DNA from 3 places in the Streptomyces sp. NPDC093094 genome. Region 3 is predicted to be linked to each of the others. Evidence: riboswitches for the same ligand, from Rfam matches in the RefSeq annotation. Region 3 holds a riboswitch; each other region holds the start of a gene.

Region 1 (7,433 bases), on a different contig from region 3:
CGAGCGCGCCGATCTCCCGGCCCCTCCTGAGCGAGTGCCGCAGCGAGGCGACGGACTTCTCGACGGTCGCCTCGGTGTGGGAGCCGAAGTTGATCAGGTACGGGGCATGGACGTACGCCGGGATCGACTCCGCCGCGCACGCCGCCCGGAACGCCTCGTCCTCCCGGGGGTTCCCGGCCGGGGTCGCCCACCCGCGCGGGTTGGCGACGAAGACCTGCACGGTCTCGGCCTTCAGGTCCCGGGCGTAGGACAGCCCTACGGTGCTCAGACCCCCGGCGACGGGCACATGGCTGCCGACGGGGTTGCGGGACGGGCCGGGGACAGGGCCCACCGGGCCACGGGGATGCTGCTCACTGCTCACCCGTTCAGGGTGTCATGCCCCGCGGGACACCCCCGCCGGAGGATCCCGCCGGGCATCCCGCCGGGCATCCTGCGGGGCGCCGCGGTCGCGCCGCGGTCGCGCCGCCCCTACCGGATCTTGATCGTGATCGTCGAGCCCTTGGGCGCGGTCTCGCCGCCCGCCACCGACTGGTCCTTCACCGTGTCGCCGAACAGTCCGAGCAGCCCGCGGTCCTCGTCCACCTCGAAGCCCGCGCCCTCCAGCTTGTCCTTGGCGTCGCCCACGCTGTCGCCGACCACGTCGGGCACCTCCACCATCACCGGGCCCTTGGAGAGCGTCAGCGTCACGGTGTCGCCCTCGGCGGCCCGGCCGCCCGAGTCCGGGGACTGCAGGGCGACCTTGCCCCTGTCGTGCTCGGAGTGGATCTGCGCGGAGGCGATCTCGACCTTCAGACCCGCCTCCAGCAGGTCCGCGCGGGCGTCGGCCAGGTCCTCCCCGACGACGTCGGGGACGTCCACCGGACTGCCCTTGCTGACGACCAGGGCGACGGCGGAGTCCGCGCGCACCTCGACGCCGCCCTCGGGGTCGGTGCCGATCACCGAGCCCCTGGGCACCTCGTCACTGAACTCGCGCGTGACCATGCCCGGCTGAAGGCCCTCCCGCTTCAGGGTCCGCCTCGCCTCGTCCAGCGGCTCGCCGGCCAGCGCGGGCACCCGTACGGTCTGGGGGCCGCGGGAGATCGTGAGCGTCACCGAGTCGTTGTCCCGGATGCGGGCGCCCGGCGCCGGGTCCGTACGGATCACCAGACCGCGTCCGACGGTGTCGGAGTAGGCGCGCTCGACCTCGCCGACCTCCAGCCCCGCGCCGGACAGCCGGTCACGGGCCTGCTCCTCGGTCTTCGCCAGCACCGGCGGGACCTTGGTGAACTGGCCGGAGTTGATGTACCAGACACCCGCGCCGACGCCGAGGACCAGCAGCAGGGCGGCCAGGACCGTGACCAGCCCGCGCCGGGGCACCGGCCGGCGGCTCGGCGGCGGAAGCGGCGGCGGGCTCGCCAGCCGGCTCGTGCGCTGGACGCCCTCGGACTCCTCGTCCTCGTTCACCGGCAGGGGGCGCGGCACCGTCAGCGACCGCGGGATCACGCTCGTGCGGTCCTCGGCGTTGTCGTGCTCCGCGGAGACCGCCTGCGGCGGCACGGCGTCCAGCTGCGCGTCGGTCAGCCCGGCCCGCGCCTCGCGCACCTGCGCGAGCAGCGCCACGGCGTCGTACGGCCGGATCCCGGCGGTGCGTGCCGTCGCCGAGGCGACCAGCTCGTCCAGCGCGAACGGCAGCCCGGGCACGGACGCCGACGGCGGCGGCACGTCCTCGTGGACGTGCTTGTACAGGATCTGCGCGGGGGAGTCCCCGTGGTGCGGCTTGCCGCCGGTGAACATCTCGAACAGCATCACGCCGCACGCGTACACGTCGACGCGCGGGTCCGCGGTGCCGTGCTCGATCTGCTCGGGCGCGAGGTAGGCCACCGTGCCGAGGACCGTGCCCGTCGTGCTGGTCACCGTGTCCACCGCGCGCACCAGCCCGAAGTCGGCGACCTTCACCCGGCCGTCGTCCCCGATCAGCACGTTCTCCGGCTTCATGTCCCGGTGCACGAACCCGGCCCGGTGGGCGGCGCCCAGCGCGGCCAGCACCGGCTCCAGGATGTCCAGCGCGGCCCGCGGCTGGAGCGCCCCGCGCTCGCGCAGCACGTCGCGCAGGGTGCAGCCGGCGATGTACTCCATCGCCAGATAGACGTACGACCCGTCCGTGCCTTGGTCGAAGACCTGCACCACGTTCGGGTGGGCGAGCCGGGCGACCGACTTCGCCTCCCGGATGAACCGGTCGACGAACGACCTGTCGGCCGCCAGCGTCGGGTGCATCACCTTCAGCGCGAGCACGCGGTCCAGGCGGGTGTCCACGGCCCGGTAGACCGTGGCCATCCCGCCGACCGCGATCCGCGCCTCGACGCGATAACGCCCGTCGAGCACCTGTCCGACCAGAGGGTCCTGAAGGGTCGTGTCCACGCAGGTGAGTCTACGAGCCGTGACCGCCGCACCTGCCGCGTCCGGGGCGATCGGGGCCGTACTGCAGCCGAGCTGTGACGGACCGCGCGGGCGTCAGAAGGCCGGCCGCTCGGGGTCCAGCCGGGCCAGCCCGCCGGCCGGCGAGGACGCCTCGGCGAAGTGCCGCCTGGGGATCCGCCCCGCCCGGTGGGCGAGCCGGCCCGCCTCCACGGCGTGCCGCATCGCGTCGGCCATCAGCACCGGCTCCTGCGCCCGGGTCACCGCGGAGGCGAGCATCACCCCGGCACACCCCAGCTCCATCGCGAGCGCCGCGTCCGACGCCGTGCCGGCCCCGGCGTCCAGGATCACCGGCACACGCGCGTGCTCGCAGATCAGCTGGAAGTTGTGCGGGTTGCGGATGCCGAGCCCGGACCCGATCGGCGAGCCCAGCGGCATGACCGCCGCACAGCCCACGTCCTCCAGCTTCCGGGCGAGCACCGGGTCGTCGTTGGTGTACGGCAGCACCGTGAAACCGTCCTCGACCAGGGTCTCGGCCGCGTCCAGCAGCTCGATCGGGTCCGGCAGCAGGGTGCGCTCGTCGGCGATGACCTCCAGCTTCACCAGGTCGGTGCCGAGCGCCTCACGGGCCAGCCGGGCGGTCAGCACGGCCTCGCCGGCGGTGAAGCAGCCCGCCGTGTTCGGCAGCACCCGGATCCCGAGGCGGTCGAGGACCGACAGCACCGAGCCGTGCACCGAGGGGTCCACCCGCCGCATCGCGACCGTGGTCAGCTCCGTCCCGGACGCCACCAGCGCCCGCTCCAGCACGTCGAGACTGGGCGCGCCCCCGGTGCCCATGATCAGCCGGGAGCTGAACGTCGTACCGCCGAGAACGAACGGATCGTCGGCCATGGGTCAGCCTCCCTGGACGGCGGTGAGAACTTCGATGCGGTCGCCGTCGGCGAGCGCGGTGGCCGCCCACTGCGTCCGCGGGACGACGGTCTCGTTGAGCGCGGCGGCCACACCGGAGGGTGCCGGGGTGAGGGACTTCACGAGCGTGTCGAGAGCCGTTCCCGGCTCGATCTGCCGACGCTCGCCGTTGACCGAGATGTTCATACGGGCTGCTCCGTGAGTGCGAATCGCTTCGGGGTGAAGGGGCGGGCCTCGGCGGTGAGTTCACCGGTGGTGAGCACATGGGCCATGGCGTCCCCGGTGACGGGGGTGAGCAGGACGCCGTTGCGGTAGTGGCCGGTGGCCAGCAGCAGGCCGTCCAGCCCGGTCGGGCCGAGCAGCGGCGCGTTGTCGGGGGAGCCCGGACGCAGACCGGCCCGGGTCTCCGTCAGCGGCAGTTCCGTGATGCCGGGGACCAGCTCATGGGCGTCGCGCAGCAGTTCGTACACGCCGCCCGCGGTCACCGTCGTGTCCCAGCCGAGTTCCTCGCTGGTGGCGCCGACGACCAGCTCGCCGTTCTCGCGCGGCACCAGGTAGACCTGGCTGCCGCGCACCACCGCGCGGACGGTACGGCTCAGGAAGGGCGCGTACGGCTTCGGCACCGTCAGCCGCAGCACCTGCCCCTTCACCGGGCGCACCGGCGGCAGCACGTCGCCCGGGACGCCCGCGAGCCGCCCGCTGAGGCTGCCCGCGGCCAGCACGACCTGCCCGGCCTCCAGCGGCGTGCCCGCGCGGGTGACGACACCCGTGGCCCGCTCCCCGGTGACGGAGAGCCGCTCGGCGAGGTCCCGGTGGAACACCACGCCCGTCCGCTCGCAGGCCGTGACCAGTGCCGCGGCCAGCCGCCGCGGGTCGATCTGGTGGTCGCCGTCCACCCGCAGCCCGCCGCGCACGCCCGGCGCCAGCATCGGTTCCAGGCGCCGGCACTCCCGTCCGGACAGCCACTGCGAGTCCAGGCCCGACCGCTGCTGGAGGGCGTGCAGTTCGCGCAGGTACGCGCGGTCGTCGGCGTCCAGCGCGACGGCCAGCGTGCCGCACTGCCGGTAGCCGAGGCCGTGTCCGGTGAGGTCGGTCAGCTCGGCGGCGAACTCCGGGTAGCGGCGTGCCGAGGCGAGGTTCAGCCCGAGCAGGGTCTCCTCGCCGTAGTGCAGTTCGGTGACGGCGGCCAGCATCCCGGCCGCCACCTGGGCGGCCCCGCCGCCCGGTTCGGGATCCACGACGGCCGTGACGAGACCGCGCTGCGCGGCCCGCCAGGCCGTCACCAGACCGATGATGCCGCCCCCCACGACGAGGACGTCTGACGTACGCGACATGGGCGTCCAGCCCCTCCCTTCGCCGGCATGACCCGGATCAGGTTCGTACGGTCGGAGGCCGGCCAGCCTCCCTCTCAGCCCGGTGCGTCCGGGCTCCCGCGAGTGCTTTACGTTGGCCACCACCCTAACCGCTGGTCCCGCACGTCTGTAAGGGAGCCTTCGCCCGTGGCCCGTTCGCTCGACGGTCTGACCCTCGCCCCGGTCGCCGACCAAGCCCCAGGTCAGGTGGGCACCCGTACCCGGTTCGACTACCACGAGAAGGACGGTGAGATCTGGGCCGACTACGCGGGCGGCGACGTCGTACGGGGCCGACTTGTGGGAACACGGGAAGGAGACCGGCTGGACTTTCGGTATGTCCAGCTCAAACGGGACGGCACGACGTCCGGCGGTCACTGTGCGTCCCGGGTCGTGGAACTGCCCGACGGACGGATCCGGCTGGAGGAGACCTGGCAGTGGGAGTCGCAGACGGGCAGCGGGACGAGCGTCGTGGAGCAGGTCGCCGAGGGTGTGGAGCACGTCACGGGAGCGGACCGCTGACTGACGGGATGTCAGGTGTCTATGGTGATCAGGTGAGCGAGGAGACGCCGGCTCAGCGCCGGGACCAGGGCACGGGAGCGCCGCCGCGCGCGGTCGTCGTCGGCGCGGGCATGGCCGGGGTGCAGACCGCGGTCGCGCTGCGCGAACAGGGCTTCACCGGCACGGTGACCCTGATCGGCGCCGAACCCCATCAGCCGTACGACCGGCCGCCGCTGTCCAAGGCCGTCCTGCTCGGCACCGCCGAGGGCTCCGCCTTCGACGTCGACTTCGAGGCCCTGGACATCGCGCTGCACCTCGGCCGCGAGGCCCTCGGCGTACGCCCCGCCGACCACGAGCTGGACACCGACCAGGGGCCGGTGCCCTACGACGTGCTGGTCCTGGCCACCGGCGCCGAACCGGTCCGTCTGCCCGGCGCCGAGGGCGTGCCCGGCGTCCATCTGCTGCGCACCCTCGACGACGCCGAGCGGCTGCGGCCCGTCCTCGGCCGGCAGCACGACATCGTGGTCGTCGGCGCGGGCTGGATCGGCGCGGAGTTCGCCACCGCCGCGCGCGAGGCGGGCTGCGCGGTCACCGTCGTGGAGGCCGCCGACCGGCCGCTCGCCGGGGCGCTGCCCGCGGAGGTCGCCGCGCCCATGACCTCCTGGTACGCCGACAGCGGCGCCGAACTGCGCACCCACGCTCGCGTGGCGCGGGTGGAGCCCGGGGAGGTCGTCCTCGACGACGGCACCCGGCTGCCCGCGGGCGCGGTCGTCGTCGGCATCGGCGCCCGCCCCGCGACCGGATGGCTCGCCGGTTCCGGCATCGAGCTGGGCGCGGACGGCGAGGTCGTGGCCGACGCGCATCTGCGGACCTCCGCGCCGGACGTCTACGCGGTCGGCGACTGCGCCTCCTTCCCCTCGGGCCGCTACGGTGAGCGGCTGCTGGTCCACCACTGGGACAACGCCCTGCAGGGCCCGCGCACGGTCGCCGGGAACATCGTCGGCGCGCAGACCGGCGAGGCCCCGGTGGCCTACGACCCGGTGCCGTACTTCTGGTCGGAGCAGTTCGGCCGGTTCGTCCAGTACGCCGGGCACCACACGGACGCCGACACGCTGCTGTGGCGCGGCGACCCCTCGGGCCCGGCCTGGTCGGTGTGCTGGCTGCGGGAGGGCCGGCTGGCCGCCCTGCTGGCGGTGGGGCGCCCGCGCGACCTCGCCCAGGGGCGCCGGCTGATCGAGTCGGGCAGGGTGATGGACCCCGGTCTGCTCGGGGACCCGGCGCGGCCGCTGAAGACGGCGGCGGCGTGACGCGTCCGCCCGGGCGGACGGGCTCGACTTCCGACTGTCGGTGGGGGATGGCAGGCTTGTTCCCGTGACCGAGATTGACGCAAAGACCGATGCTCTCGTCCCCGCCTGGCTCACCCTCCCCGACATCGCCGAGCAGTTCGGTGTCGAGGTGACGCGTGTGCGGCAGCTGGTCAAGGAGGGCCAGCTCATCGCCGTACGCCGAGGTGAGAACCGCGCGCTGCACGTCCCCGCCGCCTTCGTCGACGGGGACAAGGTCGTCAAGGGCCTCACCGGCACCCTGACGCTCCTGCGGGACGACGGCTTCACCGACGAAGAGATGCTGGAGTGGCTCTTCACCCCCGACGACAGCCTGCCCGGCACCCCCGCACAGGCCCTCAGCGAGAATCGCGGCACGGAGGTGAAGCGCCGCGCCCAGGCGCTCGCCGTCTGACCTGAGCAGCCCAGCACACCCGGATGTACGGGCCGTGGTCCGCCCACGGCCCGTGCACCACCGACCACGGGGGGACACACGTATGCCCGCGACCGCACGAGCCCGGCTCTCCGACGCCCGGCTCTACCTCTGCACGGACGCCCGCAGGCGCCAGGGCGATCTGCCCGAGTTCCTGGACGCGGTCCTCGCGGGCGGCGTGGACATCGTCCAGCTGCGCGACAAGGGCATGGAGGCCGGCGAGGAGCTGGAGCATCTGAAGGTCTTCGCGGACGCGTGCGCCCGGCACGGCAGGCTGTTCTCCGTCAACGACCGCGCGGACGTCGCCCACGCCGCCGGCTCCGACGTCCTGCACCTCGGCCAGGGCGATCTGCCCGTCCCCGCGGCCCGCGCGATCCTCGGTGACGACGTCCTCGTCGGCCGCTCCACGCACGCCGAGGAGGAGGCCGCCGCGGCCGCCGTCCAGGAGGGCGTGGACTACTTCTGCACCGGCCCCTGCTGGCCCACCCCCACCAAGCCGGGCCGCCACGCCCCCGGCCTGGAGCT
Region 2 (7,433 bases), on a different contig from region 3:
CACCGGCCCTCCGGCCGCGGCCGGCTTGCCCGGCTTGTAGGTGGGGATACCCTCCAGCTCGGCGCGCAGCTTCGGGCTCGTCTCGCTCACCGCAGTCCTCCTCGCGATCACCGGCGGGCCGTCAGCACCGTCGGCTTCCAATGCTTCTCACCTTAAGAGGATTCGGCCCGGCTGCGTATGGGTCGGCCTCACCTTCTGCCGGAGTCCGTGCACCTCAGGCACCTCACCGACAACACGGGCATCATCGTATAAAACTGTATGAATGAGGGGCGCACCATACATATATCTACGCGCCGGTGGCTCGCGCCGTGGCGCGCATCCCTCGTGAAGGTGAGTTGAGACCTCTTCGAAACATCGGACACTTGGCAGGCGGGTGCGCGCCGACAAGCCACGTACTACAGCGAAGACAGCCAACTCCCTTGCTTTCCAAGGCATTTCACCTGTCGCCGCCTTGCAGAAACGTGTCTGTCAACGGGTGCATATGCGTCCGCACTACCCCACCGCATGAGCCCTACTATCGGCACGCCATGACAGCAGCAGGGAAGCACCAGGTGAGCCGCGCGGAAACCTCACGGCGAGGCAACCGGCCGGGACGGGCGGGCATCAGAGACGTGGCCGCCGCCGCCGGAGTCTCCATCACGACCGTCTCCGACGCCCTCAACGGCAAGGGCCGGCTCCCGGACGCCACCCGCCGCCATGTCCGCGAGGTCGCCGACCGGCTGGGCTACCGCCCCTCGGCCGCCGCCCGAACCCTCCGTACCGGCAAGTCGGGACTCATCGGCCTGACCGTGACGACGTACGGGGATGAACCTTTCACCTTCACCGAGTTCGCCTACTTCGCCGAGATGGCCCGGGCCGCCACCTCCGCCGCGCTCGCCCGCGGATACGCCCTCGTCATCCTCCCCGCCACCTCCCGCCACGACGTGTGGTCCAACGTGGCCCTGGACGGCACGGTCGTCATCGACCCCTCCGACCAGGACCCCGTGGTCAGCGAGCTGGTCCGGCAGGGCTTACCTGTCGTCTCCGACGGCCGCCCGGCCGGCTCGCTCCCCGTCACCGCCTGGGTCGACAACGACCACGAGGCCGCCGTCCTCGGCATCCTCGACCACCTGGCCGACGCCGGTGCCCGCCGTATCGGTCTGCTGACCGGCACGACCACGGACACCTACACCCACCTGTCGACCACCGCCTATCTGCGCTGGTGCGAGCGTGTGGGCCAGGATCCGGTGTACGAGGCGTACCCGGCGCACGACCCCTGCGCCGGGGCCGTCGCCGCCGACCGACTGCTCGCCCGGCCCGACCGGCCCGACGCCGTCTACGGTCTGTTCGACCCCAACGGCACCGATCTGCTCGCCGCCGCCCGCCGCTACGGACTGCGCGTGCCGGAAGACCTGCTGCTCGTCTGCTGCAGCGAGTCCACCGTGTACGCCAACACCGAGCCGCCCATCACCACCCTGTCCCTCAAGCCCCGCCGCATCGGCACGGCCGTGGTCCAGCTCCTCATCGACGCCATCGAGGGCGTCGAGTCGGACCACCCGGTCGAGCAGGTGATACCGACGGAGCTGATCGTCCGCACCTCTTCCCAGCGGCGCGCGCCCCGCCGCACCGTGAGCCCTCCGCGCACACCCGACGAAGGCTGACCGCCCCGGTCCGCCACCTGGACCGGGCCGTCCGTGAGACGGAGCACGAGACGATCGCCCGCGCACGTTCCACCGGACCGGGGCGACCGCGCGCCCGAGAGGCACCGGGCGGGAGCGGCCCGGGAGGGCTCCTCCGCGCCGGGGACCCGCCGACGAGAAGCGAGCCGCGCGGGTCTGTCGGCGCGGGCACGCCGAAGGGCACCGTGCCCGCGAGGCTCCCGGGAGAACCCGGGCCGCGCCCGGAGCCGCGTCACGCCTCCGGCAAAGACCTGCCCAATCGGGGCGAAAGCCACGGTGAAGCGGAGTCCTGTTCCGATTCACCACCCCTGGGTCATCACATGGCACGATCCGCATTCCTATGATGGGCCCACGGCACCGCGGGCAGCTGCGACCAGGCAGTCCGATGCGGTGCAGATGCGGCGCGATGGTGGAGGGGTCGATGACTCAGGGGGCCGGTCAGGGACCCGAGGTGCAGCGCACGGCGACGTTGCGCGACTTCCGGGTGCCCGCTTACGTCCACGAGACCGGCGCCCGCCCCGGTGAGGTCACCGGTACCGCGGAACCGGTCGAGTACCCGGAGGGGTACACCCCCACCCAGCGCGATCTGCCCGTCATCAATCGGGGTGACACGCTCCAGGTGACCGTGGACCCCGTCGCCGCCTCCGCCCCGGTGCCCCAGCCCGTCGCCGGGCCCGGCCCGCTGTTCGTGGTCGGCGACGTGCACGGCTACCTCGACCAACTCGTCGCCGCCCTCCAGGAGAAGGGCCTGATCGACGCGGCCGGCCAGTGGTGCGCCGGCACCGCCCGGCTGTGGTTCCTCGGCGACTTCACCGACCGCGGTCCGGACGGCATCGGTGTCATCGACCTCGTGATGCGGCTGTCCGCCGAGGCGGCCGCTTCGGGCGGCTACTGCAAGGCCCTGATGGGCAACCACGAGCTGCTGCTCCTCGGCGCCAAGCGGTTCGGCGACACCCCCGTCAACTCCGGTGCGGGCACCGCCACCTTCCAGGCGGCCTGGCTGCTCAACGGCGGCCAGAAGACCGACATGGACCGCCTCCAGGACCATCACCTGCAGTGGATGTCCCGCCTCGACGCCCTGGAGGAGGTCGACGGCCATCTGCTCGTGCACTCCGACACCACCGCCTACCTCGACTACGGAAACTCCATCGAAGAGGTCAACGACACCGTCCGCGAGACCATCACGCGCAACGACGCGGACGAGGTCTGGGATCTGTTCCGCAAGTTCACCAAGCGCTTCTCCTTCCGTGACGAGGGCGGCGCGGACGCCGTGCGCTCGCTGCTCGACACCTACGGGGGCACCCGCATCGTCCACGGTCACAGCCCCATCCCCTACCTCCTGGGCGAGGTCGGCAACGAGGAGGGCGAGGACACCTCAGGCCCCGTGATCGAAGGGCCGCACGTCTACGCCGACGGTCTCGCCATCGCCATGGACGGCGGCGTGACCATGGCCGGAAAGCTTCTGGTGCAGCAACTCCCCCTGGACAAGTGAGCTTTCACCGGACAGGCGTCTCTCGTCGCATGTCCGGCCGGTGACGGACGCGGGCCGGGGGCCAATTTCTGCAAACCCCCTGTCACCGTGTGCCTTTGCCGCTCTACCATCGGCTTATCCGTAGCAGGCTCCCCTCCGTTTCTGCCCGACGGCTCGTCAGCGTGCGAGCCCCAAGCCCTACGGAGCATCGGGGGATGCACATGAACAGCGTTCCGCAGCACCTGCTGAGCGAGGACCGCCAGGAATACGAGCGGATCCTCGATGAGGCGCTGCGCTCCTCCCCACACCGTCCGGAGCCGGCCGCGGCCGGCCAGCGGCTCACCTCGGAACAACTGCGCACCATGGCGCTCGGCGCCACCGCCCTGATCACGGCAGCCGCCGCGACCGAGTACCAGCACTATGTGAAGGTCCGCGAGGAACTGCGTCGGCCGGCGCCTTCCACTCCGGCGTCCGTGCGCGAGTCCGGCTCCGCCGACCCCGGCGCGAGCACGGTGGGGCTCGCCTCCGCCATGGGCGAGGTCACCGAGACCGCCGGAGCGGGGGCCGTCGCCGTCGTCGCGGTCCTGGCGCCCGTCCTCGCCGGAACCGCCGCCGTGATCTTCCTGCTCGTCGGTTACCTCCTCAAGGTGCTCGATCCGGACCAGTCGTTCGGTGACACCCTGCTGACGACCGGGTGGGTGTTCGGCGCCGTGACGGCCGTCGCGATCCTGGTCGCCGCCGTCGGTCTGCTGCTCACCGCCCTGCGCAACAGGCCCTCACCGGAAACGGGCCTCTACGGCGATCCGGGCGGGGAGCTGGACCAGGCCAGGGAGGCATGGCGGGAGGCCCTGGTGGAGCGAGGCATCCTGCCGTTCCTGCGCGATGCCCTCACCGCGTCCGGCCCCGTCACCCTGCCCCGCACCACGCAGCCCGCGCGCACGAGCCGTATCCCCCACCTCGGCTACGGGCGCCCGGGCTTCACCAGCCCCGGTGAGGGTCCCGCGGCGGGTCCCCGGCCGAGCTACACCAGTCCCGACTTCAGCAGCCCGGACTTCGGCGGGCCCGAGCACCAGCCGGACTGACCCGGCGTGCGTTCCCCGACCGGGAACGCACGCCGTGCACCGGGCCACCGACGGCTTCGGCGGCCCGGGCCGGACGTACAGCCGGCCGACATCCGCGGCCTGGCCTGCCCGTCCCCCGCGGCGGGGTCAGTCCGCGAGCGGCAGGTACACGCGGTTGCCCGCCGCCGCGAACTCCTTCGACTTCTCGGCCATGCCCTGCTCGATCTCCGTCTTGGTGCCGCCGTGCTCACGGCGGATGTCCTGGGAGATCTTCATCGAGCAGAACTTCGGCCCGCACATGGAGCAGAAGTGGGCGGTCTTGGCGGGCTCGGCCGGAAGGGTCTCGTCGTGGAACTCCCGGGCCGTGTCCGGGTCGAGGGCCAGGTTGAACTGGTCCTCCCACCGGAACTCGAACCGGGCGTCGGACAGCGCGTCGTCCCACTCCTGTGCGCCCGGGTGCCCCTTGGCGAGGTCGGCGGCGTGCGCGGCGATCTTGTAGGTGATGACGCCCGTCTTCACGTCGTCCCGGTTGGGCAGACCCAGGTGCTCCTTGGGGGTGACGTAGCAGAGCATGGCCGTGCCCCACCAGGCGATCATCGCGGCGCCGATACCGGAGGTGATGTGGTCGTACGCGGGCGCGACGTCCGTCGTCAGCGGGCCGAGCGTATAGAACGGAGCTTCATCACAGATCTCCTGCTGAAGGTCGATGTTCTCCTTGATCTTGTGCATCGGGACATGGCCCGGGCCCTCGATCATCGTCTGAACATTGAAACGCTTCGCGATCCGGTTGAGTTCCCCGAGCGTCCTCAACTCGGCGAACTGGGCCTCGTCGTTGGCGTCCGCGATGGAACCGGGGCGCAGGCCGTCACCGAGGGAGTACGTGATGTCGTACGCCGCGAGGATCTCGCAGAGCTCCTCGAAGTTCTCGTAGAGGAAGCTCTCCTTGTGGTGCGCGAGGCACCACGCGGCCATGATCGAGCCGCCGCGCGAGACGATGCCCGTCTTGCGGTTGGCCGTCAGCGGCACGTACGGCAGGCGCACGCCCGCGTGGACCGTCATGTAGTCCACGCCCTGCTCGGCCTGCTCGATGACCGTGTCCTTGTAGATCTCCCAGGTCAGCTCCTCGGCGCGGCCGTCGACCTTCTCCAGCGCCTGGTAGAGCGGAACCGTACCGATGGGCACGGGGGAGTTGCGCAGCACCCACTCACGGGTGGTGTGGATGTTGCGCCCGGTGGAGAGGTCCATGACCGTGTCGGCACCCCAGCGGGTCGCCCAGGTCATCTTCTCGACCTCCTCCTCGATGGAGGACGTCACCGCGGAGTTGCCGATGTTGGCGTTGACCTTCACCAGGAACCGCTTGCCGATGATCATCGGCTCGATCTCCGGGTGATTGACGTTCACGGGCAGCACGGCCCGGCCCGCCGCGATCTCCTCGCGCACCACCTCGGGCGAAACGTTCTCCCTGATGGCCACGTACTCCATCTCGGGCGTGATCTCGCCCCGGCGCGCGTAGGCGAGCTGGGTGACCGCCTGTCCGTCACGGCCCCGGCGCGGCAGCCGGGGGCGCCCCGGGAAGACCGCGTCGAGGTTGCGCAGACCGCCACGCGGCGAGGTGTGCTTGAGGCCGTCGTCCTCGGGACGGACCGGGCGGCCCGCGTACTCCTCGGTGTCTCCGCGGGCGATGATCCAGTTCTCCCGCAGCGGCGCCAGGCCCCTGCGGACGTCCGTCTCGACGGATGGATCGGTGTAAGGGCCCGACGTGTCGTACAGCGTGACCGACTGGCCGTTGGTGAGGTGCACCTGACGAACCGGCACGCGCATATCGGGGCGTGAGCCCTCGACATACGCCTTGTGCCATCCGATGGACTTCCTGACGTCATCGCTGTCGGAGACCACGGAGGTCTGCGGCTGCGTGGAGGCAGGCGTGCGTACGTCCTTGCTGGTCATGAGACCTACTCCCTACGCCGGCATTACCCGGTAACAGGTTCGGCGGTCGACGCAGCGTTCACCGTCTTCCGGTGTTTCGTGTGGAACACGTCGTGTTCCACGTGAAACATCGCGAAGACGGAGGTCAGCGCCCTCTCAGCCCGGTGCTCCGAGCTCCCGCGTGTACAAAGGTGCCTCCACGCTAGCGGCAACTCTGGCGCGGTGAACAGGGGGCCCCTGCCGTTCTTGCGATGATCGGCCGGTGACCACGACACAGCAGCCCTCGTTTCCACCGCCCGAACCGCGCCGTCATGGGCGTCAGCCCGGCCACGGTGAGGCGCGCGCCGCCAGAGACACCTCCGGTGGCGGATACGGCGACAGTCCCGGCCACGACTCGGGGGACGGGCCCGGTGGCGACCACGGCCACGGCGGCGGACACGACAGCGGTACCGGCCGTCGAGGCGCCGCCGGACACGGAGGCGGCACCGGACACGGAGGCGGCACCGGACACGGAGGCGGACACGGCGCCGAAGGCGGGCACGGGCAGGGAAGCGGGCACGGGCACTCGCACAGCCACAGCCATGGGCCGGCCACACCGGTGTCCAAGCATCTGCGCAAGGTGATCGCGGCGATCCTGGTCCCGTTCGCCGCCGCGGTCGTGGTGGGCCTCGCCGTGCTGTGGCCCGGTGGGGCACCGGGCCACGAGCGCACCGGTGTCGGTTTCGACCGGCAGACGGAGCAGGCGACGGTCACCGAGGTCGTGCAGGTGGACTGCAAGTCGGTCAACGCCTCCGGTGTCCCCCCGACCGGAGACACCTCCACCGCCGAGGGGTCGTCGGCTCAGCAGCAGGCGAACGGCGACTGCAAGCGGGCGACGATCCGTGTCGACTCCGGCAAGGACAGCGGGCGCACGTTCACCGAGATCGTCCAGCCCGACCAGTCCCGGCAGCTGCACGAGGGCCAGGAGGTCGTGGTCGCCTACGAGCCCTCCGCTCCGAAGGACCTGCAGTACTCCGTCGCCGATGTGAACCGGCGTCTGCCGCTGGCAGTGCTCGCCGGCATCTTTGCGCTCGCGGTCGTCCTCGTGGGGCGGATGCGCGGGGTGATGGCGCTGGTCGCCCTGGCCATCAGCTTCCTGGTGCTCAACTTCTTCGTCCTGCCGGCGATCCTGCAGGGCTCGAACCCCCTGGTCGTCGCGGTGGTCGGGGCGAGCGCCATCATGCTGGTCGCGCTCTATCTCTGTCACGGCCTGTCCGCGCGGACATCGGTGGCCGTGCTCGGCACGCTGCTCTCGCTGCTGCTGATCGGTGTGCTCGG
Region 3 (7,433 bases):
GAGCAGCTTGGCCACGGCGACCGGCAGGGTCGGACTGTCCGCGCGCGCGATGAACACGGTCGCCCCGAACTCGCCCAGGGACACGGCGAAGGCGAACCCGGCGGCGACCAGCAGGGCCCGCCGCACCATCGGCAGATCGACCTCCCGCCACACGCGCCACGGCGACGCCCCGAGCACGGCGGCGGCCTCGCGCAGCCGGGCGTCGACCGCCCGCAGCACCGGCAGCATCGTCCGCACCACGAAGGGCACGCCGACGAGCGCCTGCGCCAGCGGCACCAGGATCCAGGAGGCGCGCAGGTCCAGCGGCGGCTCGTCGAGCGCGATCAGGAAGCCGAAGCCGACGGTCACCGCGGACACGCCGAGCGGCAGCATCAGCAGCGCGTCGAAGCCGCGCACGAGCCGCCCCGCGTCCCGCCGGGCCAGCGCGGCCGCGGCGAGCCCGCCGATCACCACGGCGAGGGCGGTGGCGGCACCGGCGTAGGCCAGCGAGTTGCCGATCGCCTCGATCGGGGCCACCAGGAACACTCCGCTGTCGGAGGAGGTCAGCGCCCGGTAGTAGCCGAGGTCCGGGGCGTCCAGGGACCGCTGCACCAGCACCGCAAGCGGCAGCACGACGAGCACGGCCACGGTCGCGAGCACGGCGGCGAGCAGCGCCCACTGCCCCGCCCCGCGCGGCCGGGACGCCGTCAGGGACGCGTCCACCAGCCGCAGGGCCGTCTCCCGGCGCCGTACGGTCCGGGCGTGCACGGCGAGGATCGCGCCGACCGCGGCGAACTGGACCAGGGTGAGCACGGCGGCGGTGGTCAGGTCGAAGATCTCGGTGGTCTGCCGGTAGATCTCGACCTCCAGCGTCGAGAACGTCGGTCCGCCGAGGATCTGCACCACGCCGAAGGAGGTGAAGGTGAACAGGAAGACCATGAGGGCCGCGGCCGCGACGGCGGGCCCCAGCGCGGGCAGGGTGACCGTGCGCCAGGCGGCGAACCGTGACGCGCCGAGCATCCGCGCGGCCTCCTCCTGCCGAGGGTCGAGCTGCGCCCACAGTCCGCCGACGGTCCGTACGACGACGGCGTAGTTGAAGAAGACATGGGCGAGCAGGATCGCCCACACGGTGGTGTCGAGCCGTACGCCCCACAGTTCGTCGAGGAGTCCGCCGCGGCCGACGACGGCGAGGAACGCGGTGCCGACGACGACCGTGGGCAGCACGAACGGCACGGTGACCACGGCCCGCAGCACCTGCCGGCCGGGGAAGTCGAGACGGGCGAACACATAGGCGCCGGGCAGCGCGATCAGCAGGGTGAGCGCGGTGGAGGCGAGGGCCTGCCAGGTGGTGAACCACAGCACGTGCCGGATGCCGGGGTCGGTGAGCACCTCGCCGAGCCGGCCCAGCTGCCAGGCCCCGCCGGTGTGCAGTCCCCGCTCGACGATCGCGGCGACGGGGTAGGCGAAGAACAGCCCGAAGAACGCGACGGGCAGGGCCATCAGCCCGAGCCGCGCCGCGTTCCCCGTGCGCCGCTTCGGGGCTACTTCACTACGAGCGAGGTCCACGACTTGACCCAGTCGTCGCGCTTCTCGGCGATCTTCGCCGGCTCCATGGTCTCGGGAGCCCGGGCGGCGGGACCGTACCGGGTGAACTCGGCGGGCACCTCGGCGCCCTCGGTCACCGGGTAGACGAACATGTTGAGCGGCATGTCCTCCTGGAAGCGCGGGGAGATCAGGAAGTCGATCAGCGCCTTGCCGCCCTCGGGGTTCTTCGCGTTGCTCAGCAGGCCCGCGAACTCGGTCTGGCGGAAGCAGGTGCCGGTGGCGACGCCGGTCGGCGCGTCCTTGGGCCGCGGGTCGGCGAAGATCACCTCGGCGGGCGGGGAGGACGCGTAGGACACCACGAGCGGCCGGTCGGCCTTGGCCTTCTTGCCGCCGGCGGAGCCGGAGAACTCCTCGTTGTACGCCTGCTCCCAGCCGTCGACGACCTTCACGCCGTTGGCCTTCAGCTTCTTCCAGTAGTCCTGCCAGCCGTCGTCGCCGTACTTCGCGGCGGTGCCGAGGAGGAAGCCGAGGCCGGGCGAGGAGGTGGAGGCGTTCTCGGTGACGAGGAGGTTCTTGTACGCGGGCTCGGCCAGGTCGTCGAGGGTGGCCGGCGGGGTCAGCTTGTGGTCGGCGAACCACTGCTTGTCGTAGTTGACGCAGATGTCGCCGAAGTCGACGGGCGTGACCCGGTGCCCGTCCTTGTCGAGCTGGTGCGCGGCGCCGACCCGGGCGAGCCCCTCGGCCTCGTAGGGCTGGAACAGCCCGTTGTCGAGGGCGCGCGAGAGCAGGGTGTTGTCGACGCCGAAGAGGACGTCGCCCTGGGGGTTGTCCTTGGTCAGAATGGCCTTGTTGACGGCCTGCCCGGCGTCGCCGTCCTCCAGGACCTTGACCTGGTAGCCGGACTCCTTCTCGAAGGCGGCGAGGACGTCGTCGGAGACGGCCCAGGAGCTGTGGCTGACGAGGGTGACGGTCTTGGAGCCGGATCCACCGCCGGCGTTTTCGGAGCCGGACGAACCGCACGCGGACAGCGTGATCAGGCCGAGGCCGGCGGCCGCGGCGACGAACGTCTTGGTGTGCACTGGATTCCTCCTGGGACGGTCCAGGAAGAGACGCGGCCCCGCCCGGGACCCCTGGGGGTGCCCGGGCGGGGCGCAACAGCTCGAGTGATGACCGAACTTCCTACCCAGAATGACCTGGGCGAGGTTCAGAGGGTCTGCGGCCCGTTCGCCGCACTCTCAGCGCTGTGGCGCTCCCCTGTCGGAATACGAAGGTATGAAGTTGTCCGGGATCAGACTACCGCTCGGTGGCCGCGAGCTGGCCGCAGGCTCCGTCGATCTCCTGACCTCGGGTGTCCCGGACGGTCACCGCCACGCCGTGCGCGGCGATGGCCTCGACGAACGCCTTCTCGTCCTCGGGCCGCGAGGCGGTCCACTTCGAGCCCGGCGTCGGGTTCAGCGGGATCAGGTTGACATGTACAGGCTTGCCCTTGAGCAGCCGGCCGAGACGGTCGCCGCGCCATGCCTGGTCGTTGATGTCCCGGATCAGCGCGTACTCGATGGACAGCCGGCGGCCGGACTTCTCCGTGTACTCGAACCCGGCGTCGAGCACCTCGCGCACCTTCCACCGTGTGTTCACGGGGACCAGGGTGTCGCGCAGCTCGTCGTCCGGGGCGTGCAGGGAGATCGCCAGCCGGCACTTGAGGCCCTCGTCGGCGAACCGGTGGATCGCGGGCACCAGGCCGACGGTGGAGACGGTGATGCCGCGCTGCGACAGCCCGAGCCCGTCGGGGGCCGGGTCGGTCAGTGCCCGGACGGCGCCGACGACCCGCTTGTAGTTGGCGAGGGGCTCGCCCATGCCCATGAAGACGATGTTGGACAGCCGCGCGGGGCCTCCGGGCACCTCGCCGTCCCGCAGCGCGCGCATCCCGTCGACGATCTGGTGCACGATCTCGGCGGTCGACAGGTTCCGGTCGAGGCCCGCCTGGCCGGTCGCGCAGAACGGGCAGTTCATCCCGCATCCGGCCTGCGAGCTGATGCACATGGTCACCCGGTCCGGGTAGCGCATCAGGACGGACTCGACGAGCGTGCCGTCGAACAGCCGCCACAGCGTCTTGCGGGTGGTCCCCTGGTCCGTCGACAGATGCCGTACGACGGTCATCAGGTCGGGGAACAGCGCCTCCCGCAGCTTCTCGCGCGAGCCTGCGGGGATGTCGGTCCACTCCTGCGGGTCGTGCGCGTACCGGGCGAAGTAGTGCTGCGAGAGCTGCTTGGCACGGAACGGCTTCTCGCCGGTCTCGGCGACGGCTTCCTTGCGCTCCGCGGGCGAGAGATCGGCAAGGTGCCTCGGCGGCTTCTTGGCTCCGCGCGGGGCGACGAAGGTGAGCTCACCGGGAACGGGGCGTGCCACGGTAGGACGACTCCTCATGACGGGCGGGACCTGGCATCCCCCGGGCGGGCGGGGAGCACGGCAGGACGGTGCCGGAGCCAGGAGACCTCACGGGACGGTCCCCGCGACGGCGGGGAGCGGCGGAAAGGGCCCGCGGCGGAGCCACGAGCCCTTCCAGAGTACCTGCTCGGAGTCAAGCCCCGCCGGGCCCGCCGCGCCCCGGCCGCGCGGCCGGCCGCCGCGGCTAACCGGTGGTCCGCTCCAGCCGCTGCTTGAGCAGCATCTCGTCGCGCGGGAGTTCCTTGCGGACCTGCGGGCGGACGACGAGGGGCAGCAGGACCTTGCCGAGGCCGTGTCCCTCGAAGTCGATCTCGATCGTCACCCTGGAGCGCCTGCCGTCGTCGAGCGCTTCGATCCGGCCGTGGGTGCGCGGCCGCACGGGCCCCTCGACGCCGTGCAGGTCCCAGGCGTACGGAGGGTCGAGCGCGTCGAACTCCACGGTCATCGGCATCTCGCGGGTGCCGATGCGGCGGGTGACCCGGACCTGGGAGCCGGGGTGGAGCGGCCCCTCCTCCAGCGGCTCCGCCGAGACGGCGCTCAGCTGCCACTCGGGCAGGTGGGAGGGGTCGGTGACATACGCGTAGACGTCTGCGGGAGGGCAGTCGACGTCGATGGATTCTCGGATGGCGGACATGGTGGACCCCCTTTACGGGCGTACACCGAAATCGTCCCACCCGGCCCGCCGTGAGGCCACGCCGGAGAACGGACGAGCCCCCGCCCGCGAAGGGGCAGGGGCTCGGACCGTACGGAAGACACGCGCCTGGTGTGCGGCGTGCGGTGCACGGGGTGTGCGCGCGGCCCGTCAGCCGGAACCGACGAACAGCACCAGCAGCAGCCACACCACGGGCGCCGTCGGCAGGAGCGAGTCCAGACGGTCCATGATGCCGCCGTGACCGGGCAGCAGGGTGCCCATGTCCTTGATGCCCAGGTCCCGCTTGATCATGGATTCGCCGAGGTCGCCCAGCGTGGCGCTGGCGGCGACCGCGAGCCCCAGCAGCAGGCCCTGCCACCAGGTGCCGTCGTCCACCAGGAACTCCATGCACAGCGCGCCGGCGGCCATCGCGAAGGACACCGCGCCGAACAGGCCCTCGCGGGTCTTGCCGGGCGAGATGCGCGGGGCGAGCTTGTGCTTGCCGAAGCGCCAGCCGACCGCGTACGCCCCGGTGTCGCTGACGACGGTCAGCAGCAGGAACGTCAGCACCCGCCAGGGCCCGTCGTCCGCGGCGAGCATCAGCGCGACGAACGTGGCGAGGAACGGCACGTAGAACGCCGCGAAGACGCCTGCGGTGACGTCCTTGAGGTAGCCCTCGGGCGGCTCCGTCATCCGCCACACGAGCACGGCGAGCGCGGTGAGGGCCATCGCCACCCAGGCGCCCTCGGCGCCCCGGACGTAACCGGCGACGACCATGGCCGCGCCGCCCAGCGCCAGCGGCACGAGCGGCGCCTTGATGCCCTTGCGCTCCTGGAGCCGGCTGGTCAGTTCCCACAGGCCGACGACCACGGCGACCGCGACCACGCCGACGAACACGGCCTTGACGACGAACAGCGACGCGACGATCACCGCGCCGAGCCCGACGCCCACGCCTATGGCGGCACCCAGGTCCCGCCCCGCGCTCTTCTTCGGCGGTGCGGGCGCCGGCTGCGGGGAGTCGGGCATGGGCTCCGGATTCTGCGGCACCGCCCGGTGGGGCTGCGCCTGCGGCGTGTCGTACGGCTGTGCTGGCGACATGTCGTCGCGGAACAAGGGGCCGCTCGGCGGAGCGGCCCCCCGGTCGTCATCCTGGTCTCCGCCATGGGCGGGTGGGCCGGGCACGATGGGCATGGGGCGAGTGTGCTGCGCCTCAGGCGCATCGTACGCGGGACCCGCCGGGGCAGCCCCTTGGGCATACCCCCGGCCGGGTCCCTGGTCGGACGGCCCCCAGTACCCGGTCTGCGGCGCCCCCCAGGAAGAGTCGTTCATCAGACCTCGAGCAGCTCCGCTTCCTTGTGCTTCAGGAGCTCGTCCACCTGGGCGACGTACTTCGCGGTGGTGTCGTCGAGCTCCTTCTCCGCACGGCGGCCCTCGTCCTCGCCGACCTCGCCGTCCTTGACGAGCTTGTCGATGGCGTCCTTGGCCTTGCGGCGCACGGAACGGATCGAGACCTTGGCGTCCTCGCCCTTGGTCTTGGCGACCTTGATGTAGTCGCGGCGGCGCTCCTCGGTGAGCTCGGGGAACGTCACGCGGATGATGTTGCCGTCGTTGCTCGGGTTGACGCCCAGGTCGGAGTCACGGATCGCCTGCTCGATGTTGCGCAGCGCGCTCTTGTCGAACGGGGTGACGACCGCCATGCGCGGCTCCGGCACGGAGAACGAGGCCAGCTGGTTGATCGGCGTCAGCGCGCCGTAGTAGTCGGCCACGATCTTGTTGAACATCGCCGGGTGCGCACGGCCGGTGCGGATCGCGGCGAAGTCCTCCTTGGCGACCACGACGGCCTTCTCCATCTTCTCCTCGGCCTCGAGGAGGGTCTCTTCGATCACCACTTGCTCCTGCGTGTCTTGAGTAAGGCCCGGCTGCGGTTCCTCGTAGGGGCGGCGGCCGGCTGCGTCGCGTCTTGTACCTGCACGGTTCCCGACCGGCGGAACATTGTCCATCCCCCGGTCAGGCTCCGGGTGTGTCTCCGGTCAGGCCCGGCTGCCCTGGTCACCCACCAGCGTGCCGATCTTCTCACCCTTGACGGCGCGAGCGATATTGCCTTCGGCCAGAAGCTCGAAGACGAGGATCGGGAGCTTGTTGTCACGGCACAGCGTGATGGCGGTGGCGTCGGCGACCTTCAGATCGCGGGTGATGACCTCGCCGTAGCCGAGGGCGTCGAACTTCACGGCGTCCGGGTTGGTCTTCGGGTCGGAGTCGTAGACCCCGTCCACCCCGTTCTTGCCCATGAGCAGCGCCTCGGCGTCGATCTCCAGGGCGCGCTGGGCGGCGGTGGTGTCGGTGGAGAAGTACGGCATGCCCATACCGGCGCCGAAGATGACCACGCGGCCCTTCTCCAGATGGCGCACGGCACGCAGCGGGATGTACGGCTCGGCGACCTGGCCCATGGTGATGGCGGTCTGCACCCGGGAGTCGATGCCCTCCTTCTCCAGGAAGTCCTGGAGGGCGAGGCAGTTCATCACGGTGCCGAGCATGCCCATGTAGTCGGAGCGGGCGCGGTCCATGCCGCGCACCTGGAGCTCGGCGCCGCGGAAGAAGTTGCCGCCGCCGATGACGACCGCGATCTCGAAGCCGTCACGCACGACGGCGGCGATCTCACGGGCGATCTTGTGCACAACGTCCGGGTCCACGCCCAGGCCCCCGCCACCGGAGAACGCCTCTCCGGACAGCTTCAGCAGATACCGGCCGCGCACTTTGCCGTCGTCGCTCTTCTGGGCCTTGGTGGTCATGGAGATCCCGCCTCTTTCACGTGTTGCACATACGAAGAAGGCCA

The links. A riboswitch is a leader RNA that binds a small molecule or an ion and turns the genes downstream of it on or off. The one in region 3 is predicted to bind thiamine pyrophosphate.
Region 1: it holds a riboswitch for thiamine pyrophosphate, as region 3 does, so the genes downstream of both, thiO (glycine oxidase ThiO) here and ACIQGV_RS28860 (thiamine ABC transporter substrate binding subunit) in region 3, are expected to answer to the same signal.
Region 2: it holds a riboswitch for thiamine pyrophosphate, as region 3 does, so the genes downstream of both, thiC (phosphomethylpyrimidine synthase ThiC) here and ACIQGV_RS28860 (thiamine ABC transporter substrate binding subunit) in region 3, are expected to answer to the same signal.

What each region holds. Positions count from the first base shown of each region.
Region 1 is NZ_JBIVOX010000011.1:222,164-229,596, reverse strand. Features, by position in the region: gene ACIQGV_RS24665 (deoxyribonuclease IV) at 1-361, opposite strand, end outside; gene pknB (Stk1 family PASTA domain-containing Ser/Thr kinase) at 469-2,397, opposite strand; gene ACIQGV_RS24655 (thiazole synthase) at 2,491-3,285, opposite strand; gene thiS (sulfur carrier protein ThiS) at 3,289-3,489, opposite strand; gene thiO (glycine oxidase ThiO) at 3,486-4,637, opposite strand; TPP riboswitch at 4,635-4,747, opposite strand; gene ACIQGV_RS24640 (hypothetical protein) at 4,803-5,174, shown strand; gene ACIQGV_RS24635 (NAD(P)/FAD-dependent oxidoreductase) at 5,285-6,460, shown strand; gene ACIQGV_RS24630 (Rv2175c family DNA-binding protein) at 6,525-6,890, shown strand; gene thiE (thiamine phosphate synthase) at 6,973-7,433, shown strand, end outside.
Region 2 is NZ_JBIVOX010000005.1:29,429-36,861, forward strand. Features, by position in the region: gene hisC (histidinol-phosphate transaminase) at 1-90, opposite strand, end outside; gene ACIQGV_RS11245 (LacI family DNA-binding transcriptional regulator) at 528-1,640, shown strand; gene ACIQGV_RS11250 (metallophosphoesterase) at 2,065-3,150, shown strand; gene ACIQGV_RS11255 (hypothetical protein) at 3,345-4,211, shown strand; gene thiC (phosphomethylpyrimidine synthase ThiC) at 4,338-6,137, opposite strand; TPP riboswitch at 6,130-6,307, opposite strand; gene ACIQGV_RS11265 (YibE/F family protein) at 6,379-7,433, shown strand, end outside.
Region 3 is NZ_JBIVOX010000015.1:91,884-99,316, reverse strand. Features, by position in the region: gene ACIQGV_RS28865 (ABC transporter permease) at 1-1,545, opposite strand, end outside; gene ACIQGV_RS28860 (thiamine ABC transporter substrate binding subunit) at 1,521-2,603, opposite strand; TPP riboswitch at 2,683-2,790, opposite strand; gene rlmN (23S rRNA (adenine(2503)-C(2))-methyltransferase RlmN) at 2,818-3,948, opposite strand; gene ACIQGV_RS28850 (SRPBCC family protein) at 4,154-4,603, opposite strand; gene ACIQGV_RS28845 (phosphatidate cytidylyltransferase) at 4,772-5,929, opposite strand; gene frr (ribosome recycling factor) at 5,929-6,486, opposite strand; gene pyrH (UMP kinase) at 6,631-7,389, opposite strand.